2 regions of the Pseudarthrobacter arbutini genome follow, and region 1 is predicted to be linked to the other one. Evidence: riboswitches for the same ligand, from Rfam matches in the RefSeq annotation. Region 1 holds a riboswitch; the other holds the start of a gene.
The links. A riboswitch is a leader RNA that binds a small molecule or an ion and turns the genes downstream of it on or off. The one in region 1 is predicted to bind glycine.
Positions count from the first base shown of each region.

Region 2: it holds a riboswitch for glycine, as region 1 does, so the genes downstream of both, gcvP (aminomethyl-transferring glycine dehydrogenase) here and gcvP (aminomethyl-transferring glycine dehydrogenase) in region 1, are expected to answer to the same signal.

Region 1 is NZ_JBTNDQ010000006.1:122,830-134,581, forward strand. It holds gene lipA (lipoyl synthase) at 1-368, opposite strand, end outside; gene ACX80V_RS08705 (L-serine ammonia-lyase) at 382-1,779, opposite strand; gene glyA (serine hydroxymethyltransferase) at 1,929-3,254, opposite strand; gene gcvH (glycine cleavage system protein GcvH) at 3,251-3,634, opposite strand; gene gcvT (glycine cleavage system aminomethyltransferase GcvT) at 3,903-5,015, opposite strand; gene gcvP (aminomethyl-transferring glycine dehydrogenase) at 5,059-7,911, opposite strand; glycine riboswitch at 8,073-8,170, opposite strand; gene ACX80V_RS08730 (ATP-dependent Clp protease ATP-binding subunit) at 8,681-11,176, shown strand; gene ACX80V_RS08735 (DsbA family protein) at 11,413-11,752, opposite strand, start outside.
Region 2 is NZ_JBTNDQ010000016.1:1,880-13,631, reverse strand. It holds partial or broken gene gcvP (aminomethyl-transferring glycine dehydrogenase) at 1-1,824, opposite strand, end outside; glycine riboswitch at 2,009-2,106, opposite strand; gene ACX80V_RS17255 (TetR/AcrR family transcriptional regulator) at 2,202-2,741, opposite strand; gene ACX80V_RS17250 (MFS transporter) at 2,809-4,395, shown strand; gene ACX80V_RS17245 (Dps family protein) at 4,493-4,972, opposite strand; gene ACX80V_RS17240 (nitrilase-related carbon-nitrogen hydrolase) at 5,185-6,297, shown strand; gene ACX80V_RS17235 (agmatine deiminase family protein) at 6,294-7,319, shown strand; gene ACX80V_RS17230 (APC family permease) at 7,332-8,894, shown strand; gene ACX80V_RS17225 (AMIN-like domain-containing (lipo)protein) at 9,010-9,558, opposite strand; gene ACX80V_RS17220 (DUF4193 domain-containing protein) at 9,795-10,097, opposite strand; gene ACX80V_RS17215 (glycosyltransferase family 2 protein) at 10,337-11,431, shown strand; gene ACX80V_RS17210 (hypothetical protein) at 11,435-11,605, shown strand; gene ACX80V_RS17205 (glycosyl hydrolase) at 11,614-11,752, opposite strand, start outside.

The DNA of each region.
Region 1 (11,752 bases):
ACCCCGGTGACCGTGGCGTAGCGCAGCTGCATGGCCAGGACTGACCGGGCCACCTTCGTGGGCTCGAACATGTCCACCGGGGACGGCTTGCCCGTGTCGATCTGGCAGAAATCACAGCGCCGGGTGCATTCGGACCCGCCGATCAGGAACGTGGCTTCCTTGTCTTCCCAGCACTCGAAAATGTTCGGGCAGCCGGCCTCCTCACACACCGTGTGCAGGCCTTCCTTCTTGACCAGGTTCTTGAGCTGGACATACTCCGGACCCATCTGGACCTTCGCCTTGATCCACTCCGGCTTCCGCTCCACGGGTACTGCAGAGTTGCGCTGCTCAACGCGCAGCAGCTTCCGGCCTTCTGGTGCCAGTGTCATCAGTTCTCTTCCCTTAGCATTCCACTACGTTGACGGCGAGGCCGCCCATGGCTGTTTCCTTGTACTTGGAGCTCATGTCCCTGCCGGTTTCCCGCATGGTCACGATCACCTCGTCCAGGGAAACGCGGTGCGTACCGTCCCCCCACAGCGCCATCTTCGCGGCGTTGATGGCCTTCGCCGCCGCGATCGCGTTGCGTTCGATGCACGGCACCTGGACCAGCCCGCCGATCGGATCGCAGGTCAGGCCCAGGTTGTGTTCCATCGCGATCTCCGCCGCGTTCTCCACCTGCTGGGGTGTGCCGCCCAGCACCTCGGCGAGGGCGCCGGCCGCCATGGACGACGCCGATCCCACCTCTCCCTGGCAGCCCACCTCGGCGCCCGAAATGGACGCCTGTTCCTTGTACAGCACCCCGATGGCACCGGCCGTGAGCAGGAACTTGACCACAACGTCGTCGCGGTCTTCCTGCGTGGCCTTGTCCATGCCGGGTGCGAAATGCAGCGCGTAATACAGGACTGCCGGGATGATCCCCGCGGCGCCGTTGGTGGGTGCCGTGACCACCCGGCCGCCGGACGCGTTCTCCTCGTTCACTGCCAGGGCGATGAGGTTTACCCATTCCTGCCAGTACTTCGGGTCCCGGTCCTTGTCCTCCTTTTCGAGCCGCTCGTGCCAGTCGGGCGCACGACGGCGGACCTTCAGTCCGCCGGGCAGCAGCCCCTCGCGCTTGAGGCTGGTTGCCACACACTCCTCCATCACGGAGTAGATGTGCAGCAGGCCTTCGCGGATTTCCGCCTCGGACCGGGAAGCGCGTTCGTTGACGAACATGATGTCGCCGATGGACAGGCCCTTGGACTGGCACCGGCCCAGGAGCTCCGCCGCGGTGCGGAACGGCAGCGGCAGTTCCTTCTTGGACTCGTCGAGTTCCTTCAGGGCCGCGTCCTCTTCACCTTCGCGGACAATGAAACCGCCGCCCACCGAGAAGAACGTGGCCTTGTGGAGGACTTCGCCTGCCTCGTCAGTGACCGTGAAGGTCATGCCGTTGGTGTGCCGCGGCAGGACAGTGAGCGGTCGAAGGACCATATCCTTGACGCCGTACGGCAGGGGCACGGAACCGGCGAGCTGGAGGGCGCCCGTTTCGGCGATGGCGGCGAGCCGCTCCTCCACCTCAGCCGGCAGGATCTTTTCGGGGTGGAAACCCTCCAGGCCCAGCAGGATGGCCGTCATGGTGCCGTGGCCATGGCCGGTTGCCGCCAGCGACCCGTACAGGTCCACCCGCAGCCCGGCCACCTTGTCCAGGCTGCCGGAGCCCTTGAGCTCCTCGGCAAACACTGCGGCAGCGCGCATCGGCCCCACAGTGTGAGAGCTCGACGGCCCGATCCCGACGGAGAACAAATCAAAGACTCCAACGGCCATGTGCGTTTCCTAACTAACTAATTCTTCAGAGATGTGCGCCCGAACACGGTGCTGCACGAGGGGCCGGCGGAGCCGGGCTTTTCGAAAGCGTGCGTCAAAGCGAGGAACGAGCAGCACGCGTGAAAAGTCCGGTCCGCCGGTCCCGGACGTTACCCGAGGTCGGCGACAGACGGGTACAGCGGGTGGGCCTCGGCGAGAGCTTCGACCCGGTGACGCAGGCCGGAAAGGTCCGCGTCGGCGTCGGCAATCAATGCCTCGGCGATGATGTCCGCAACTTCACGGAAGGCTGCCTCGCCGAAACCACGGGTGGCCAGCGCGGGAGTGCCGATCCGGAGGCCGGAGGTGACCATCGGCGGGCGCGGGTCGAACGGCACGGCGTTGCGGTTGACGGTGATGTCAATCGCGGCGAGGCGGTCCTCGGCCTGCTGGCCGTCCAGCTCGCAGTTGCGCAGGTCAACCAGGACCAGGTGCACGTCGGTGCCGCCGGAGATCACGTTGATGCCCTTGGCGGTGACGTCCGGCTGGACCAGGCGGTCGGCCAGGATGCTGGCGCCGGCCAGGACGCGCTCCTGGCGTTCCTTGAACTCCGGCGTCGCTGCGATCTTGAAGGCCACGGCCTTGCCGGCGATGACGTGCTCCAGCGGGCCGCCCTGCTGGCCGGGGAAGACAGCCGAGTTGATCTTCTTGGCGATCGCGGGGTCGTTGGAGAGGATGATGCCGCCGCGCGGACCGGCGAGGGTTTTGTGCGTGGTGGAGGTGGTGACGTGGGCGTGCGGCACCGGGCTCGGGTGCAGGCCAGCTGCCACCAGACCGGCGAAGTGCGCCATGTCCACCATCAGGAAAGCACCCACCAGATCGGCGATCCGGCGGAACTCGGCGAAGTCCAGCTGGCGGGCGTATGCCGACCAGCCGGCAACGATCAGCTGCGGCTTGGTCTCCAGCGCCAGGCGCTCCACCTCGGCCATGTCAATGGTGTGGGTGTCTTCGCGGACCTGGTACGGGACCACGTTGTAGAGCTTGCCGGAGAAGTTGATCTTCATGCCGTGGGTCAGGTGACCGCCGTGGGCCAGGTTCAGGCCCATGATGGTATCGCCCGGCTTGATCAGCGCGTGCATGACCGAGGCGTTGGCCTGGGCGCCGGAGTGCGGCTGGACGTTGGCGAACTCGGCACCGAACAGGGCCTTGACGCGGTCGATGGCCAACTGCTCGATGACGTCCACGTGCTCGCAGCCACCGTAGTAGCGCTTGCCCGGGTAGCCCTCGGCGTACTTGTTGGTCAGGACCGAGCCCTGCGCCTGCATCACGGCAACGGCCGTGTGGTTCTCGGAGGCGATCATTTCCAGGCCATTCCGCTGGCGGCGCAGTTCGTCGTCGATCTTGACGGCGATCTCGGGGTCCAGCACCGACAGGTCGGTGTCCAGGCTCGCGGAAACTACCTGCTCAAAAACTGCGGTGCCTGCTGCAGCGGCGCTCACAGTTCGCCACCGTTTACTTCGGCGTATTCCTGAGCGGACAGCAGGGGGCCCTCGGACTCGACGGTCACCTTGAACAGCCAGCCGGCACCGTACGGATCGGAGTTGATCAGTGCGGGATCGCCGACGGCGTCTTCGTTGATTTCCGTGACCTCGCCCGTCACCGGGGAGTACAGGTCGGAAACGGACTTGGTGGACTCGATCTCGCCGCAGGTCTCCCCCGCGGTGACCGTGGAGCCAACCTCGGGCAGGTCCACGTAGACGATGTCGCCCAGCGCCTCAGCGGCAACAGCGGACACGCCAACAACGGACGGACCAGAGCCATCAAAGGCGATCCACTCGTGCTCGGCGGAGTACTTCAGTTCAGCGGCAACCTTAGCCATTTGTGTTCCTTAAGTTTCGAAGTCAGTTGTGGTCGGGTTGGGAGGCTGGTGACCGAATTCCTCCGCGTGCTGGCTCGTTCCTCGCCTCTGACGCACGCTTCCGGAATCCGCTCACCGCCAGGGTAGGCGGCACTTCCTAAGCACCTAGGGGGACGGTCAACGCCAACCCCCGGGGAGGTTCCGTTGTGGGTGGCATCCGGCAGCGTGCGTCAAAGCGACGAAGGAGCAGCACGCAGAGGATGTCAGCCGCAACGGAACCCGTAGCACCCTATTTTTGGCGCTTGTAGAACGGCAGGGCGACAACCTCGAAAGGCTCTGCCTTGCCGCGCAGGTCGATGTCCAGGGCGGTGCCAATCTCGGCGTGCTCGACGTCGACATAGGCCATCGCGACCGGGTAGCCAAGGGTGGGGCTGGGCTGGCCGGAGGTGACTTCGCCAACCACGGCGCCGTCCTTGAGCACCGGGTAGTGCCCGCGGCCGGCGCGACGTCCGAGTCCCTTCAAGCCCACAAGCTTACGCTTTGATCCGGCTTCCTTGGCAGCTTCGAGGGCGGAGCGGCCCACGAAGTCGCCTTCCTTGCTCTTGAGCGCCACAACGCCACCCAGGCCGGCGTCGAACGGTGACCGTTCGAGGGAAAGCTCGTTGCCGTAGAGCGGCATGCCGGCTTCAAGGCGGAGCGAATCGCGTGAGGCGAGGCCGCACGGAACGATGCCGAACTCAGCCCCTGCTTCGGCGACGGACGCCCACAGGGAGGCGGCGCCGTCGTTCGCTACGAAGAGCTCGAAGCCGTCCTCGCCGGTGTAGCCGGTGCGCGCCAGGATGACGTCGTGGCCGGCCACGGTCAGCTCGTTGAACGCGTAGTACTTCAGGTCCGTGACCAGCGCGTGCTGGGCCTCTGGGGTCAGCTTGAGCAGGATGGCCTCGGCCTTGGGACCCTGGACCGCGATCAGCGAGGTGATGGCGGAGGCGTCCTCCACCTTCACGTTGAAGGCCACGGCGCGTTCGGCCAGGGCGACGGCGACGGTGGGGGCGTTGCCCGCGTTGGGGACCACAAGGTACTTCTCGTCGCCGAAGCGGTACACGATGAGGTCATCGATGATGCCGCCGTCGGCGTTGCAGATGAGCGAGTACTTGGCCTTCCCGTCCGCGATGGCCGAGAGCTTGCCCACCAGCGCGTAGTCAAGGAACGCGCCGGCTTCCAGGCCGGAGACCCAGACTTCGCCCATGTGGGAGAGGTCGAACAGTCCGGCAGCGTTGCGCACCGCGTGGTGTTCGGCCAGCTCGGAGCTGTACTTGAGCGGCATCTGCCAGCCACCGAAGTCGGTGAAGGAAGCGCTGAGTTTCTTGTGCTCTTCGTAGAGAGCGGTGTAGTTCTCAGTCATTGTGAAAGCCTTTCATACCTAAAGGAGATCGAGCCTGTCGAGATCAGTTCGCGAATTCTTCGATGGGCGGGCAGGAGCAGATCAGGTTGCGATCTCCGCCTGCGCCGTCGATGCGGCCTACGGGCGGGAAGTACTTGTCCTGCTTGAGGTGGTGGACCGGGAAGGCGGCCTGCTCACGCGGGTACTGACGGGTCCAGTCGGAGGATACGACGGCGGACGCGGTGTGGGGTGCGTGGCGCAGCGGGCTGTTCTCCACGCTGAAGTCGCCGTTGGCCACCTGGTCGATTTCCTTCCGGATGGTGATCATGGCGTCGATGAACCGGTCGATCTCCACCAGGTCCTCGGACTCGGTGGGCTCCACCATCAGCGTGCCCGCAACCGGGAACGCGAGGGTGGGGGCGTGGAAACCGTAGTCGATGAGGCGCTTGGCCACATCTTCCGCGGTGACGCCGGTCTTCGCCGTCAGGTCACGGAGGTCCAGGATGCACTCGTGCGCCACGAGTCCGCCTTCACCGGTGTAGAGGACCGGGAAGTACTCGTTCAGGCGGGCCGCCACGTAGTTCGCCGCCAGAAGCGCCGACTTCGTGGCCTCGGTCAGGCCCTCGGCACCCATGAGCTTCACGTAGGCCCACGAGATGGGCAGGACGCCGGCGGAGCCGTAGTTGGATGCGCTGATGGCCACGCCGTGGCCCGCTTCGTGGGCTGCCTTGTTGGCGTCACCGGGCATAAACGGTGCCAGGTGGGCCTTGGCTGCGACCGGGCCAACGCCGGGTCCGCCGCCGCCGTGCGGGATGCAGAACGTCTTGTGCAGGTTCAGGTGCGAGACATCGCCGCCGAACTTACCCGGCTGCGCGAGGCCCACAAGGGCGTTGAGGTTGGCGCCATCCACGTAGACCTGGCCGCCGGCCGCGTGCACGGCGTCGCAGATTTCGGTCACGTCGGCGTCGTAGACCCCGTGGGTTGAGGGGTAGGTGATCATGATGGCCGAGAGGACGTCCTTGTTGGCCTCGATCTTGGCGTTCAGGTCCGCGTGGTCGATGCTGCCGTCCGCCGCGGTGGCGACCACAACGACCTTCATGCCCGCCAGGACGGCGGAGGCGGCGTTGGTGCCGTGCGCCGAGGCCGGGATCAGGCAGACGGTGCGCTGGGCATCCCCACGGGACAGGTGGTAACCGCGGATCGCCAGCAGGCCGGCGAGCTCGCCCTGGGACCCGGCGTTCGGCTGGAGCGAGACCTGGTCGTAGCCCGTGATCTCGGTCAGCTGGTCTTCGAGATCGGTGATGAGTTCGCGCCAGCCCACGGTCTGGGAATCCGGGGCGAACGGGTGGATCGAGGCGAACTCCGGCCAGGAAATGGCTTCCATCTCGGCCGTGGCGTTCAGCTTCATCGTGCACGAACCCAGCGGGATCATGGTGCGGTCCAAGGCGAGGTCGCGGTCACTCAGCCGGCGGATGTAGCGCAGCAGCTGGGTTTCGGAACGGTGCGTGTTGAACACGGGGTGCTGCAGGTACTCGGAGGTGCGGAGCACCGAGTCGGGCAGTTCAAAGCCCTTCGCGTCCACAACCGGACCGGCGCCGAAGGCGACGGCGATGGCGGAGAGGACATCCGTCGTCGTGGTTTCATCGGCTGAGACGCCGATGGTGTCCTCGTCGATGTGGCGCAGGTTGATGCCGCGTGCTTCGGCGGCGGCGATGACCTTGGCGGCCTTGCCCGGGACGCGGACGGTGACGGTGTCGAAGAAGGTCTCGGTGACCAGTTCGCGGCCGGCGACCTTCAGCGTGGTGGCCAGGGTGCGGGCGTTGTGGTGGACGCGCTCGGCGATTGCTTTGAGGCCGTCCGGGCCGTGGTAAACGGCGTAGAACGAGGAGACGATGGCCAGCAGTGCCTGCGCGGTGCAGATGTTGGACGTGGCCTTCTCGCGGCGGATGTGCTGCTCACGGGTCTGCAGCGCCAGACGGTACGCGGGGACACCGGCGTCGTCCTTGGACACCCCGACCAGGCGGCCCGGCATGGACCGCTCCAGGCCCTTCGCCACCGCCATGTACGCCGCGTGCGGGCCGCCGAAGAACAACGGCACACCAAAACGCTGGGTCGAGCCGACGGCGATGTCCGCACCCTGCTCCCCCGGAGGGGTGATCAGCGTCAGCGCCAGCAGGTCGGCGGCGACCGTGACGAGGGCGCCGCGCTCCTTGGCGGCGGCGATCACGTCGGTGTGGTTGAAGACCCGGCCCGACACGCCCGGCTGCTGCAGGACAACACCGTTGATAACGCCGTCGGGCAGGCCCTGGGAAAGGTCAGCGACCTCCACCTCGAACCCGAGGGCCTCGGCGCGGCCCTTCACGATCGCGATGGTCTGCGGCAGACAGTCAGCATCCAGAACGGTCTTGCCGTCATGGGCTGCCTTGTTCTTGTTCGCGCGGCGCATCATCAGCACGGCCTCGGCCACCGCGGTGGCTTCATCCAGCAGCGACGCGTTCGCGATCGGAAGTCCGACGAGGTCCTGGACCATGGTCTGGAAGTTCAGGAGCGCCTCGAGCCGGCCCTGGGAAATCTCGGGCTGGTACGGGGTGTAGGCGGTGTACCAGGCCGGGGCTTCCAGGATGTTCCGGCGGATCACAGCCGGGGTCACGGTGTCGTAGTAGCCCTGGCCGATCATCTGCACAGCGGTCTTGTTCTTGGAGGCGAGCTTACGCAGCTCGGCAAGGACCTCAACCTCACTGAGGGCGTCCTTGAGGGCCAGCGGCTTGGCCTGGCGGATGGAGTCGGGGACGGCAACGTCCACGAGGCCGTCAACGCTGTCATAGCCAACGGCCTTGAGCATGGCGTCGATATCGGCCTGGCGGCGCGCACCAATATGCCGATCGGCAAAGGTGGAGGGGGACGACTGGATGGTCATGAAGGAACTCCATAATTCAGGTGGCGCGCTGGGTACGCCACATTGATTCGGGTTCCTCCCCGCTCTGTATTGGACCTGAGAGTTTCCGCACCCACCTGCTTGCCGCAGGGTGACGCTTGCACCGTCGGTGAGCCCGTTGCCGGACTACTTTCCAGAGTTGCCTAACCGCGGCGGTACGTGGGCCTGAGAGATTCCCGGAGAGGATTTGCTCCTACGGCGCCTGCTGAACGTACCGGCAGGACTCTCCCGCCGCAGATCAAAAGCATGTGCCACTTTGTCCGTGACACGTCTCACAGGTTAGTCGGACTTTGGGCCGCGTGCAAGATGTCCGCTGGCTCCGGCGTCACTATTCGGTGATTTTCTCCGCGCCCGGCCGCCGCCGTATGTAGTCGGGGCCGGTCAAAGCCACGCGGGGAGGTGGAGGCCAGTGCCACGTGGACGGCGGTTCCGCCGAGGACGCTCACCATTGGTTGATGCCCGCCCATTCCGCCCCAGCGTTGGCACCTGGCGCCGTAGACGGAGTCGGTCCCGCAGGTTTGCAGATAATGCGCATCGTAATGCGCATCGATTTTCCGCTCGGCGACTGCGGGTGCCTCTGCGCCCACACGGTGACACGCGGTGACGTGGCGGATAGCGGTGCGAAAACCCTGCCGCTTACATGGGAAAGTCACGGGAACCCGGCTCTCTTTATCTTGCGTCTCGACGAACACCCCATGAGGGCTTGCGGCGACGTAGCATCAAAGTAGGCGGCAGCCAGGAGTGTGGCGAAATGTTTGAGCGATTTACGGACCGTGCCCGTCGCGTAGTTGTGCTTGCCCAGGAAGAGGCACGCACGCTGAACCACAATTACATTGGTACCGAACACATCCTCTTGGGTCTGATCCATGAAGGTGAGGGCGTTGCCGCCAAAGCTCTTGAGTCCTTGGGCATTTCGCTCGACGGCGTGCGCGAGCAGGTGCAGGAGATCCTCGGCCCGGGCCAGCAGTCCCCATCCGGCCACATCCCCTTCACCCCGCGCGCCAAGAAGGTGCTGGAGCTGGCCCTGCGCGAGGCCCTGCAGTTGGGCCACAACTATATCGGCACCGAGCACATCCTGCTCGGTCTCGTCCGCGAGGGTGAGGGTGTTGCCGCGCAGGTGCTCGTCAAGCTCGGCGCGGACCCGGACAGGGTCCGCCAGCAGGTCATCCAGCTCCTCTCGGGTTACCAGGGCAAGGAGACCACCGGCGCAGACCTAGGCCCGGGCCAGCCGGAAGGTACTCCTGCCGGTTCCGTGGTGCTGGACCAGTTCGGCCGCAACCTGACGCAGGCTGCGCGGGAGAACAAGCTGGATCCCGTGATCGGGCGCGAATCCGAGATGGAACGCGTTATGCAGGTCCTGTCGCGGCGTACCAAGAACAACCCTGTCCTGATCGGTGAGCCCGGCGTCGGCAAGACCGCCGTCGTCGAAGGCCTCGCCCAGGCCATCGTCCGCGGCGACGTGCCGGAAACCCTCAAGGACAAGCAGCTGTACACCCTGGACCTGGGCTCCGTGGTGGCCGGTTCCCGGTATCGCGGTGACTTCGAGGAGCGGCTGAAGAAGGTCCTGAAGGAGATCCGCACCCGCGGGGATATTCTTTTGTTCATTGATGAGATCCACACCCTTGTCGGTGCCGGTGCGGCCGAGGGTGCGATCGATGCGGCTTCGATCCTGAAGCCGTTGCTGGCCCGGGGCGAGCTGCAGACCATTGGTGCCACGACGCTGGATGACTACCGCAAGCACATCGAGAAGGATGCCGCGCTTGAGCGCCGCTTCCAGCCGATCCAGGTTCAGGAACCCTCCGTGGCCGACGCGATCGAGATCCTCAAGGGCCTGCGTGACCGGTACGAGGCGCACCACCGGGTCACCATCACCGACGGCGCGCTGGTCGCCGCGGCGAACCTTTCGGAACGTTACATCTCGGACCGCTTCCTGCCGGACAAGGCGATCGACCTGATCGATGAGGCCGGTGCCCGGCTGCGCATCCGCCGGATGAGCGCTCCCCCGGAGCTGAAGGCCATGGATGAGCGGATCGCCAAGCTGAAGATGGAGAAGGAGTCCGCGTTGGATGCGGAGGACTACGCGGGTGCCGCTTCGCTGCGCGACCAGGAGCAGAAGCTCGTCGCGCAGCGTCGAGAGAAGGAACGCCACTGGAAGACCGGCGGCATGGACGATATCTCCGAGGTGGATGAGGATCTGATCGCGGAGGTGCTGGCGAATGCCACCGGTATTCCGGTGTTCAAGCTGACCGAGGAGGAGTCCAGCCGTCTGCTTAGGATGGAAGACGAGCTGCACCAGCGCGTGGTGGGCCAGGATGAGGCGATTAGGTCGGTTTCGCGGGCCATCCGCCGTACCCGTGCAGGCCTGAAGGACCCGAAGCGTCCCGGCGGTTCGTTCATCTTCGCCGGCCCCACGGGCGTCGGCAAGACCGAACTCGCCAAGGCTCTGGCCGAATTCCTGTTCGGCGAGGACGACGCACTGATCACCCTGGACATGTCCGAGTACTCGGAGAAGCACACAGTGTCGCGGCTATTCGGTGCCCCTCCGGGCTACGTCGGTTACGACGAAGGCGGCCAGCTGACCGAGAAGGTCCGGCGTCGTCCGTTCTCCGTGGTCCTCTTCGACGAGGTGGAGAAGGCGCACACGGACCTGTTCAACTCACTCCTGCAGATCCTGGAAGACGGCCGCCTGACCGATAGCCATGGCCGGGTGGTGGACTTCAAGAACACGGTGATCATCATGACCACCAACCTGGGCACGCGGGACATCTCCAAGAGCGTCACCACCGGCTTCCAGTCGGGCACGGACACGCAGACCGGCTACAACCGGATGCGCGCCCGGGTCACGGAGGAGCTCAAGCAGCACTTCCGCCCCGAGTTCCTGAACCGTGTTGACGACGTCATCGTGTTCCCCCAGCTGACCCAGGAGGAGATCATCCAGATCGTGAACCTGATGATCGGCCGCCTGGAGCAGCGCCTGGCAGACAAGGACATGGGTATCGAGCTCACCACCGCAGCCAAGGTGCTCCTGGCAACCCGCGGGTATGACCCGGCCATGGGTGCCCGGCCGCTACGCCGCACCATCCAGCGCGAGATCGAGGACCAGCTCTCCGAAAAGATCCTCTTCGGAGAGCTCCACCCGGGCGACATCGTTGTGGTGGACGTGGATGGCGAGGGCGAGGACGCGCAGTTCACCTTCGCAGGAAACACGAAACCCCGGATCCCGGACGCACTGCCGGCCGCGAGCTAACCAGGAAAACCACGTCTGACTACCGTCGAGGCGGGCTGAAGTCCGGTGTCACGGCCCGGAGAATCACCGGTCGCCTGGCGGCCGGTATTGGCTGGCTTGCAACTCCCAAAATCTTCGGCACGATTGACCGGACCTGGGAACGCGCGTTTCCAGTTGGTGCGGGCCCGCATGGAACGGATTGACCGGGAGCTGCGGGCGTAGGCCCGGCGCCACCTCGGGGCCGCTACGTGACGGCGCTACTTGACGGCGTCGTCGAGCAGCTGCCGGAACTGGGCTTCGGTGTTCAGCGTGAGTTTTTCGCCGTTGAGGAAGAACGTCGGGGTGCCGGTGACGCCGAGGGTTTTGCCGTCCGCAATGTCCCGGCGGATCCGTTCCTTGGCGTCCTCGGCCGTAACGTCCTGATCGAACCGGGCCATGTCGAGGCCGAGCCCTTCGGCGTACGTCCGGAAGAGGGCGGCCTGGGAGTCCTGCTTTCCGCCCCACTCCGGCTGGGTCGCGAACAGCTTCGTCACCATGGCTTCGTAGTGCCCCTGGCGCGCGGCGGCTTCGACAGCGAGCGCTGCGGTGCCGGAGTTC
Region 2 (11,752 bases), on a different contig from region 1:
GGCGGCGTTGGTGCCGTGCGCCGAGGCCGGGATCAGGCAGACGGTGCGCTGGGCATCCCCACGGGACAGGTGGTAGCCGCGGATGGCCAGCAGGCCGGCGAGCTCGCCCTGGGACCCGGCGTTCGGCTGCAGCGAGACTTGGTCGTACCCGGTGATTTCCGCGAGGTCAGCTTCCAGCCCGCCGATGAGTTCGCGCCAGCCCACGGTCTGGGAATCCGGGGCGAACGGGTGGATGGAGGCGAACTCCGGCCAGGAAATGGCTTCCATCTCGGCCGTGGCGTTCAGCTTCATGGTGCAGGAACCCAGCGGGATCATGGTGCGGTCCAGGGCGAGGTCGCGGTCGCTCAGCCTGCGGATGTAGCGCAGCAGCTGGGTTTCGGAACGGTGCGTGTTGAACACCGGGTGCTGCAGGTAACCGGAGGAACGCTCGACGGCGGCATCCAGCGCGAACTCAGTGTCAGTGCCGGCGGCCGCGTCCACCGCCGCAGCACCAAAGGCTTCCAGAACCCCGGCAACGATGGCCTGGGTGGTGGTTTCATCGGCGGAAACGCCGACGGTGTCGCCGTCGATGTGGCGCAGGTTGATGCCCTTGGCCTCCGCTGCGGCAACAATGGCCGCAGACTTGCCCGGCACGGAAACCGTGACGGTATCAAAGAAGCTTGTGTGCAGGACGTCCAGGCCGGCCGACTTCAAGGACGCGGCGATGGTTGCAGCGTGGCTGTGGGTGGTCTCGGCGATTGCTTTGAGGCCGTCCGGGCCGTGGTAGACGGCGTAGAAGGAGGAGACGATGGCCAGCAGTGCCTGCGCGGTGCAGATGTTGGACGTGGCCTTCTCGCGGCGGATGTGCTGCTCACGGGTCTGCAGCGCCAGACGGTACGCGGGGGTCCCGGCGTCGTCCTTGGACACCCCGACGAGGCGGCCCGGCATGGACCGCTCCAGGCCCTTCGCCACCGCCATGTACGCCGCGTGCGGGCCGCCGAAGAACAGCGGCACACCGAAACGCTGGGTGGAGCCGACGGCAATGTCCGCGCCTTGTTCCCCGGGAGGGGTGATCAGCGTCAGCGCCAGCAGGTCGGCGGCGACCGTGACGAGGGCGCCGCGCTCCTTGGCGGCGGCGATCACTGCGGCGTGGTTGAAGACCCGGCCGGAGACGCCCGGCTGCTGCAGGACGATCCCGTTGATGACGCCGTCGGGCAGGCCCTGGGACAGGTCAGCGACCTCCACCTCAAACCCCAGGGCCTCGGCGCGGCCCTTCACGATCGCGATGGTCTGCGGCAGACAGTCAGCATCCAGAACGGTCTTGCCGTCATGGGCTTCCTTGTTCTTGTTTGCCCGGCGCATCATCAGCACGGCCTCGGCCACCGCGGTGGCTTCATCCAGCAGCGACGCGTTCGCGATCGGCAGGCCCACCAGATCCTGGACCATGGTCTGGAAGTTCAGCAAAGCCTCAAGCCGGCCCTGCGAAATCTCGGGCTGGTACGGCGTGTAGGCCGTGTACCAGGCCGGGGCTTCGAGGATGTTCCGGCGGATCACAGCCGGGGTCACGGTGTCGTAGTAGCCCTGGCCGATCATCTGCACGGCCGTCTTGTTCTTCGCCGCGAGCTTCCGCAGCTCGGCAAGGACCTCAACCTCACTCAGGGCGTCCTTGAGGCGGAGTGCCACATCTTGCCGGATGCCGTTGGGGACGGCCGTATCCACCAGCGCGTCCACAGTGCCGTAGCCGACGGCCTTGAGCATGGAGTCGATATCGGCCTGGCGGCGGGCACCAATATGCCGATCAACGAAAGTGGCCGAGGCCGAATTAACACTCACAAGGAACTCCATTACTAAGGCGGCGCAGGGTGCGCCACATCGACTCGGGTTCCTCCCCGCTCTGTGGGACCTGAGAGATTCCGCGCAGCCTGCTTCCGCTAGGCTGCGCTTGCACCGTCGGTGGGCACAGCGGTCCTGACATTCCGGAGTGATCCGGGACGCTTCAGGCGGACGGCCTGCCACTTTCCAGAGTTGCCTGGCCGCGGCGGTACGTGGGCCTGAGAGATTCCTGGGGAGGATTTGCTCCTACGGCGCCTGTTGTACCTACTAACAGAACTCTCCCGCCGCAGATCAAAGGCATATTCAGATTTTGTGGCGGCCGCAGATGGTCGCCACGCCGTCCAATTCTCCTACGCCCCGGGCCACCGGGCAAATGAGGTCGGCGGGGTTCAGTCCCGCAGCCGCTCCACGGCAGCGAGGAGCTCCTCAATGTCTCCATACCTGCCCCGGCCGTCCCCGGTGGTACCGCTTTCCCACATGGCGTTGAAATACAGTCCGTCCCCCATATACAGCACGGCTTTCGCCATGGCCGTGCCGACGTCGGCCGCGATCAGGTCCAGCCATTGCTGCTGGATGGCGGCAAAGCGGCGCCGGGCCTCTTCATGGGCCACTTCAGCCAGGCGCGTGGCGGCCACGAAGGATCGGTCCATGGGCGAGTCGGACCAGAGCGAGGAACGGATGAAGTAGGCCGCCGCACCTTCGGCCGCTGCGGCCATCAGCGCGAGGTCCTCGACGGCCAATCGGTCCAGCCGCTCCAGCACCGCAGCGATCAGCGCTTCCTTGTTGGGGAAGTGATAGAGCAACCCGCCCTTGGACACACCTGCCCGCTTGGCCACTGCATCCAAAGTGGCAGCCCGCTCCCCCACATCGATCAGGAGTTCTTCAAAAGCGTCGAGGACTGCGTCGCGTGCGACGGGATTTCTGGCCATGGCTTCAATCATGCACGCTCCGGGTCGCGTTTCTTAACTGTACCGTCTGGACGGTATAGTTATCGGCATGACGTTGTCCGCACAGTCCAACCAGAACACCCGAAGCACATCCACCACGGCTGCCGATTTCAGGCCGTCAGGGCCCGCCAAGGCGCCCTGGCGCGATTGGCTCGCGCTGGCCCTGCTGATGTTTCCGGTGCTCCTGGTTGCGGTGGACAACACTGCGTTGACGTTCGCGCTTCCGGCCATCGCGAGCAGCCTGGAGACAACCGGAGTCCAGCTGCTGTGGATTGTGGACGCCTATCCCCTGGTGCTTGCCGGATTGCTGGTCGCCATGGGCAGCCTGGGCGACCGGATCGGGCGCCGCCGGCTGCTGCTGACCGGCAGTGTTGGCTTCGCCGCGGTATCAGCAGCAACAGCCTTTGCTCCCAGCGCGGAGTGGCTGATAGCGGGGCGGGCCATGCTGGGGTTCTTCGGGGCCATGTTGATGCCCTCAACCCTGTCCCTGATCCGCAACATTTTTCCGGACCCAAACCGGCGTCGGCTAGCCGTTGCCATCTGGGCTGCCGGCTTCTCCGGCGGCGCCGCCCTGGGTCCCATCTTCGGCGGGTGGCTGGTGGAGCAGTTCTGGTGGGGCGCCATCCTGCTGGTCGCCGTGCCCATCATGCTGCCCCTGCTGGCGTTCGGCCCTGCGTTCATCCCGGAATCAAAAGATCCGCGCCCGGGCCGGGTGGACGTGCCCAGCATCGCCCTGTCCCTGCTGGTGATGGTGCCCGTTGTGTATGGCATCAAGGAGCTGGCGACCGATGGTGTCGGGGCCGCTCCCGTGGGTCTTGTTTCCTTTGGCCTGGCCATGGGCGTCGTCTTTGTCCGCCGCCAGCAGCGGCTGGCCAGCCCCCTGCTGGACATGTCCCTGTTCGGCAACCGGGTCTTCAGCACTGCCATCACGGCAAACGTGCTGGCCCTGTTCTCCTTCAACGGCTTCATCCTGTTCCTCGCCCAGCACCTGCAGCTCCTGGACGGAATGACGCCGTCGGCCGCCGGAATTGCCATGATCCCGGCCCTGGTGGCCACAGTGCTGGCCGGGCTGGCAGTGGTGCCGCTGGTCCGGAAGGTGCGTCCGGGCTTTGTGGTGGCGGGTGGCCTGGCCCTGAGCGCCACCGGCTACGGAATCGTGGTCTTCGGTGACCACGGCTCCGGCCCGGCCCTCCTGCTGGCCGCGCTGCTGATCCTCGCCCTGGGCGTGGGCACAGCGGAAACCATTTCCAATGACCTCATCCTGGGCTCCGTTCCAGCGGAGAAGTCAGGAGCGGCGGCCGCCATCTCCGAGACGGGCTATGAGGTGGGGTCCCTGCTGGGGACGGCGGTGCTGGGCTCCATCCTGACCGCTTCCTACCAGCGCAATCTCCGGCTTCCGGCCGGGGTGGAGGAAACGGCGTCGGGCACTGCAGTACACCAGGCGGGTGAAACTCTGGCGGGCGCCGTGGAGCTGGCCGCCGGCCTGCCTGCTCCGCTGGCCGAAGCGCTCCGCGGCGCAGCACGCCTGGCGTTTGATTCGGGCGTCCACACCACTGCGGCAATTGCGCTGGTACTGATGGCGAGCGCGTCAGTCCTTGCCGCCGTCGTACTCCGGAAAGTTCCGACGGCGGACTAGGCGCTCGTCTCCGGCCCGCCGGCGAGCGCACAAAAAACGCCCGGCGCAGGAAGTCCTTCCTGCGCCGGGCGCCTGTGGCCTCACTAGGGGCCGACTCTTACTTGGCGTCAGGGGCGGTGACGCTGGCGGAGGCCTTCATGGTCTCGGCGTTCACCATCCACGCGTACTGCTCCAGCTTGGCGATGAATTCATGGAGCAGGTCCGCGGTGGTGGGATCCTCTTCGTCCACTTCGTCATGGACCTTGCGCATGGTGCCCACGGCAGCCTCAAGCGCGGCAACGATCCGCTCGATGGCGTCCTTCGTGTTAATGAGGCCTTCGGGGAACTGCGCGAGGCTGGTGGACTTAGCCACGGTGGCACTGCGGCCGTCCGGCAGGGCATGCAGGGCGCGCATCCGCTCGGCCATATCGTCCGCGAACTGCCGGGCGGCATCCACGATTTCGTCCAGCTGCAGGTGAAGGTCCCGGAAGTTGGTCCCCACAATGTTCCAGTGGGCCTGCTTGCCCTGGATGTGCAGCTCGATCAGGTCCGCAAGTACGGCCTGCAGGTTATTGGTCAGGGTCGGTGAAGCTTTCATGAATCCTCCTCGATTGGTCCAGTAGTCCCGACGCTATCAGCCACGGGATCGATCGCGGCAGGCCGGAGGCGAATTTCTCAGTGAGCTTACTAATCTCACGGAGCGAGACAAAAGAATGGAATTCATTTAAACCATTGCGCGAAAGCCGTGCACCCTTCATACTAAATGAACGTCATTCATTTAGTGACGGTCGTCTCACTGGAAGTAAGCACATGATTGAAATTTCCTGCCTCGACTCACCCACGTCCCTGGCCCGGACAACGCCGTCCGTCCGCCCTGCCCTTCGGGTGGGCGTTGTGCAGCACCGCTGGCACGCAGACACTGCCGTCCTGCAGGCGGAACTCGATGAAGGAATCGGCCGCGCCGCCCGGCTCGGCGCGTCGGTGGTCTTCCTGCCCGAACTCACGCTTTCCCGCTACCCTGCAGACACCTGCCCCGAAAATGACACCACGCGCCCTGGAGCGGTGCGGCCCCGGCCGTCGGACATCGCTGAGGACCTGCTCACCGGACCCACCTTCCGGTTTGCTGCCGAGTCGGCCCGCCGCCACGGCGTGGCTGTCCATGCCTCGCTGTACCAGCAGGCACCGAACCCGGACGGCAGCGACGACGGCCTGGGGCTGAACACCGCCATCCTGGTGTCGTCCGAGGGCGAACTGCTCGCCCGCACGCACAAGCTCCACATCCCGGTCACCGCCGGCTACTACGAAGACAAGTTCTTCCGCCAGGGGCCGGCGGCCGCGGATGCCTACGAGGTCCACGCGCCGGCAGAACTGGGCGGCGCCCGGCTGGGCATGCCCACCTGCTGGGACGAATGGTTCCCGGAGGTGGCCCGGCTCTACTCCCTCGGCGGCGCAGAGATCCTGGTCTACCCCACCGCCATCGGTTCCGAACCGGACCACCCGGAATTCGACACCCAGCCGCTGTGGCAGCAGGTCATCGTGGGCAACGGCATCGCCAACGGGCTCTTTATGATCGCCCCCAACCGCTGGGGCAGTGAAGGAACGCTGAACTTCTACGGCTCCTCCTTCATCTCCGACCCCTACGGCCGCGTCCTGGTGCAGGCCCCGCGTGACGCCTCCGCAGTTCTGGTGGCAGACCTCGACCTGGACCAGCGGCGGGACTGGCTGACGCTCTTCCCCTTCCTGTCCACGCGCCGCCCCGATACCTACGGCCGGCTTACGGAACCCGTACGCCGTGACCAGCCGCTCGGCGGCGAAGAGGCTGGGATTTCGCTCCCCACCCGCCCCCTAACCTCGCAAGCTCGGTCAGGGAACCCTGCGGTCGTGGCCCCAGGCTCCATCAACCGTCAGGAAGTGACCGCATGAGCACGTGGCGCATGCCCGCCGAAACCGCTCCGCAGGAGCGGCTGTGGATGGCCTTTCCCACCGGCGGTTACACCCTGGGCGACACGGAGGAAGATGCCCACGCTGCCCGGTCCACCTGGGCAGCGGTGGCCAACGCCGCCGTCGAATTTGAGCCGGTCACCGTGGTGGTGGACCCCGACGACGTCGGTATCGCCGCCCGCTATCTGAACCGGAACGTCGAGGTACTTGCCGCCCCGCTCAACGATGCGTGGATGCGGGACATCGGCCCCACGTTCGTGCTGGACCAGGACGGGAGCCTCGGCGCCGTCGACTGGATCTTCAACGGCTGGGGCGCCCAGGACTGGGCGCGCTGGGACAAGGACGCGCTGATCGCCGGCGAAGTCTCGGGCCGATCCGGCGCCACGCACATCGTGTCCGCGCTGGTCAACGAAGGCGGCGGCATCCAGGTGGACGGCCAGGGAACCGTGCTGGTGACCGAAACCGTGCAGCTGGATCCGGGCCGCAACCCGGGACTCAGCCGGGCCGACGTCGAAGCCGAGCTCGCCCGGACCATCGGCGCCACGCAGGTGGTCTGGCTCCCGCGCGGACTGGCCCGCGACTCGGAACGGTTCGGGACGCGCGGTCATGTGGACATCGTGGCCGCCATCCCCTCCCCCGGCACACTGCTGGTGCATTCCCAGCAGGACCCCCGCCACCCGGACTTCCAGGTAAGCCGCGACATCATCGAGCACCTGCGCACCACGAGGGACGCGGCCGGACGGGAGTGGACCATCATCGAAGTCCCCGCCCCTGAAGTGCTCTGGGATGACGAAGGCTTTGTCGACTACAGCTACATCAACCACGTCGTGGTCAACGGCGGCGTCATCGCCTGTACCTTCGGGGACCCCAACGATGACAAGGCGCTGCAGATCCTGGCGGAGGCCTACCCCGGCCGGCGTGTGGTCGGCATTGACGCCCGTGAGCTCTTCGCCCGCGGCGGCGGCATCCACTGCATCACCCAACAGCAGCCTGCTGCCTCGTAGAAAGGGCCCACCATGATCCAAACCACCCGCACGAGCACCCCCGCAGGCCAGCCATCCGGGACCGACCCGGCCGGCTCGGCGCACGGCATCACCACAAAAGGACTGAAGGGCGGGCAGCTGGGCCTCCTCGCCGTCGTCGTTCTTGGCATTTCCACCATCGCACCGGCCTACACGCTGACCAGCGCCCTGGGCCCCACGGTTAATGAGGCGGGGCTCCAGTTGCCCGTCATTTTCCTGATCGGGTTCATCCCCATGATCCTGGTGTCACTCGCCTACCGGGAACTCAACGCCGATTCCCCGGACAGCGGCACCACGTTCACCTGGGTCACCAAAGCGTTTGGCCCCTGGGTGGGCTGGATGGGCGGCTGGGGACTGCTCGCCGCCAACATCATCGTCCTGTCCAACCTGGCGGGCGTGGCCGTGGACTTCTTCTATCTCTTCCTGTCACAGCTGACGGGTGCGCCTGAACTCGCGGACCTCGCGGCCAATAAGCCGTTGAACGTCCTGACATGCTTCGTGTTCGTGGCCCTCGCCGTGTGGGTGAGCTACCGCGGCCTGCACACCACCAAGCTGGTCCAGTACGGACTCGTCGGATTCCAGCTGCTGGTCCTGGGGCTTTTCGTGGGCATGGCGTTCGCGAACTGGTCCACGTCGGAAACGGCCATCCCGTTCAGCTGGGAGTGGTTCGACGTCACCAGGATCGAGACGTTCGGGCAGATCGCTGCCGGCATCTCACTGTCGATCTTTGTCTACTGGGGCTGGGACGTGTGCCTGACGGTGAATGAGGAAACCGCCAACGGCAAAAAGACCGCGGGCCTCGCCGGCACGCTCACCGCCGTCGTTGTCCTGGGGATCTACCTGCTGGTGACCATTTCCACCATGATGTTCGCCGGCGTCGGCGATACCGGGATTGGCCTGAACAACGCTGAGAACCACGAGAACCTCTTCACGGCGCTGGCCTCGCCGATCATGGGGCCGTTCGCCATCCTGATGTCGCTAGCGGTGCTGTCCAGTTCCGCCGCGTCCCTGCAGTCCACGTTCACGTCGCCGTCGCGCAGCCTGCTGGCCATGGCCCACTACGGTGCGCTGCCTGCGCCGTTCAGCCACATCAGCAAGCGTTTCTCGACGCCGGGCTTCGCAACAGTGGCGGCGGGCATCCTGTCCGCTGGGTTCTACGCGGTGATGCATGTGATCAGCGAAAACGTCCTGAACGACACCATCCTGGCCCTGGGCCTGATGATCTGCTTCTACTACGGCCTGACCGCCATCGCCTGCGCCTGGTACTTCCGGAACAGCGTGTTCAGCAGCGTCCGCAACTTCATGCTGCGGCTGCTCTGCCCGGTGCTGGGCGGTGTCGGCTTGTTTGTGGTTTTCCTGCAGACAGCCGTCGACAGCTGGGCGCCGGAGTTCGGCAGCGGCTCCGAGGTCTTCGGGGTTGGACTGGTCTTTGTCCTGGGCATCGGGATCCTGCTGCTTGGGGCCGTGCTCATGGTTGTCATGGCACGCCTCCGCCCGGGGTTCTTCCGCGGCGAAACCATCCGCCGGGACACGCCTGCGCTGGTAGTCCCCGAGTAGTTGCGCCACCCACAGCACACAGAACGGCGCCCTGCCCGGAAAGTCTCCGGAGCAGGGCGCCGTTCTTTGGTTTTCCTGATCTTGTCTCAACTGCAGTACAGCAGCGAACCGCGGGTCACCAGAAGTGCGCTACATCCACCACCATGCGCGATCCGGATCCGGGGCCGTCCAGGGTGAACACCCGGAACGGGAGCCGTGCACGGACGCCGAGGCCGATGCTTGTGTAGCCTTCAAAGCTGCCTGCGTAAGCCACCTGACGGAAGGTCTGGTATCCCGAAACGTTTGACAGTTCGGCGTTGTTCGCCGGGCTGTATGTCGCGTTGTAGTTGCTGTCGTGGGACGGTGCATTCACAGTGACCTGGAGGAACGCGCCACCCCGCATAGGGATTTCAAAACCTGAACCGTCCTGGACCACGGTCGGAACGTACTGAACCGTGTAGCCGGCAACAGGGCCGTTGAGATCAACCACCATCCGGTCGAAGCAGTAGTGCTGCCCCGTCCTGACGTTGGTGACGGATGCGGTGCTCATGGCCGGGTCTGATTCAGCCAGCGATCCCCATACGAGCCCGCAATACGATGTGGTTGCCGAGGCGGACCCCGGAGCCAGGAAACCCAATCCAACAGCCATCAAAATGACTGTCAGCCACGTATGAATCTTTTTCATTGTGGGCCACCCTTCGAGTGATTAGGTAGCTCAAGCGTAGGAGTCTCCAGGGCCACTCAAAAGGGTTGTTGCCGCTTCGGCACGGAACCGTTAATCGGCCTTGGTTCCGGTCACGCGGGCGTAATTCTGGAGCACTTTACGGGGCCATCGAAACGCTATTAACACCGTTTCTGCACCCTGCCGTTATGCATAATAACGACGCCGGCGCGCCTCACCGGAGTGCCGCCGTCGGCCGTTCAGCCTTCGCACTCGATGCAGTACTTCAGGCCGTTCTTTTCGCGTGCAACCTGGGACCGGTGCCGGACCAGGAAGCAGGATGAGCAGGTGAACTCATCGGACTGTTCGGGAACAACAATGACGGTCAACTCTTCGCCCGAGAGATCGGCTCCGGGAAGGTCGATGCCTTCGGCGGTGTCGGTCTCCTCGACGTCGATGACTGCGGTCTGGGCACTGCCGCTGCGGGATGCCTGCAGGGCCTCCAGCGACTCGGCAGAAGGCTCGTCGTCAGTCTTGCGTGGAGCGTCGTAATCGGTAGCCATGGCATGTTCACTTTCGTCGCTGCACGGCACCATTTCAGGCGCCTCAGTGAAGCAGTTTAGGTCATTATGCCGCTACTTGGGCAACAGTGTGGCCAACCAGACAGATTTCGTCGCTTCGCCCTCTGCAGACGAAGTCCTTGATGCAACCTTGACGGTATCCGGGGGCGAAATCTGAGAAGGCGCCTGCAGGATGGATTCGCAGGCCGCTGGGGTCTGCGAAACCACCCGAGGAGGCCGCCGTGGCTACCGCAGCTTCGGTGGGCCTGCACATAGTCGTGCTGGTGCCCGCTTACAACGAGGCCGGCTCAATCGGGGCAACCCTCGATGGCCTGATGCTCCAGTCCCGTCCCGCGGACCTCATCGTGGTCATCCCCAACGGCTGCACCGATTCAACGGCCTGGGAAGCGCGGAAGTACCCGGTGACCACCATGGAGCTTCCCCGATTGCAACACCGCAAATCCGAAGCCCTGAACCGGGCCTGGGCGAAGTACGCATTCGACGCCGACGTGGTGATCTGCCTCGACGCGGATACGGTCCTGCCCCCGAACGCCGTCGAAGCCTGGTCCCGGGAGTTCAGCGCGGAAACGGGCGCGCTCCTCGGTGGCTCGTCGTCGAAATTTACGATGCAGGACCCCGGATTTCTGAGTCGGCTGCAGAAGGCTGAGTTCGCCACGTGGACCGATACCGCCCTGAGGAGGGGCCGGACCAGCGTTCTGGCAGGAACCGGCTGCGCTATCAATAACGCCGTCCTCCGTCAGATCGCGGCCCGGGACGACCGGGAAGGGCCGTGGGTCTACACGTCACAGGTCGAGGACTTCGAACTGACGTACCGCATCCGGGAACTGGGCTTTGTCTGCCAGGTCTCCCCCGATGTCCGCGCCTACACCGACTCGATGAAGACACTCAAAGCACTGTGGGGCCAGCGGATGAAATGGCAGGTCGGCACCGTGGAAGACCTGCTGGACCTTGGAATCAACCGGCTGACCCTGCGGGACTGGGGCCAGCAGGCCATGGGTCTGCTGGGTGTGTTCCTGAAGCTGCTGTGGATCGCCGTCATTGCCCTCTCACTCTCATTGGGAGTGTTTCGCGTCGTCCTGTTCTGGTGGCTGGTGCCAATCCTGTTCGTGGCGCTGGACATCAAACGGGCCCTGCGGATTCCGCACCGCGACTGGAAGGACGTCCTGATGGCAGCCACGTTTTTCCCGCAGGAATTGTTTATGTGGCTGCGGTCCGGGTGGTTTCTGGCCTCCTGGTGCGCTGTCTTGACGGCAAAGATCACCCGGCGGCGGATAGACCGCTGGGAAGCGCAATACACAGCAGAGGAAATCAACTAACAAATGTACGGAATGAACGCCGCCCTACCCGCTTCCGGAGCCGCTCTGGGCGCTACCGGACTGGCCTACACCGGCCTGGACGTCATGGCCGCCCTACTGACCGCGCTTGGCGTGATGCTCATTGGTGTTGCCCTGCTGGGGCTGGTCCGCCGGGACAACAAGGCGCGTCCCTGAAGACCGTGTCAGGGAGTCCGGCGCGCCTGCAATGCGGACTTGAATGCTGAGGCGGCGGTGCCGCTGCTGTTGATCCGCCAGTCGGTTTCTTTCTGGAGGTGGAACCACACGAAGCCCATAACATCAGGCTGGGCCGCCAGATACGAC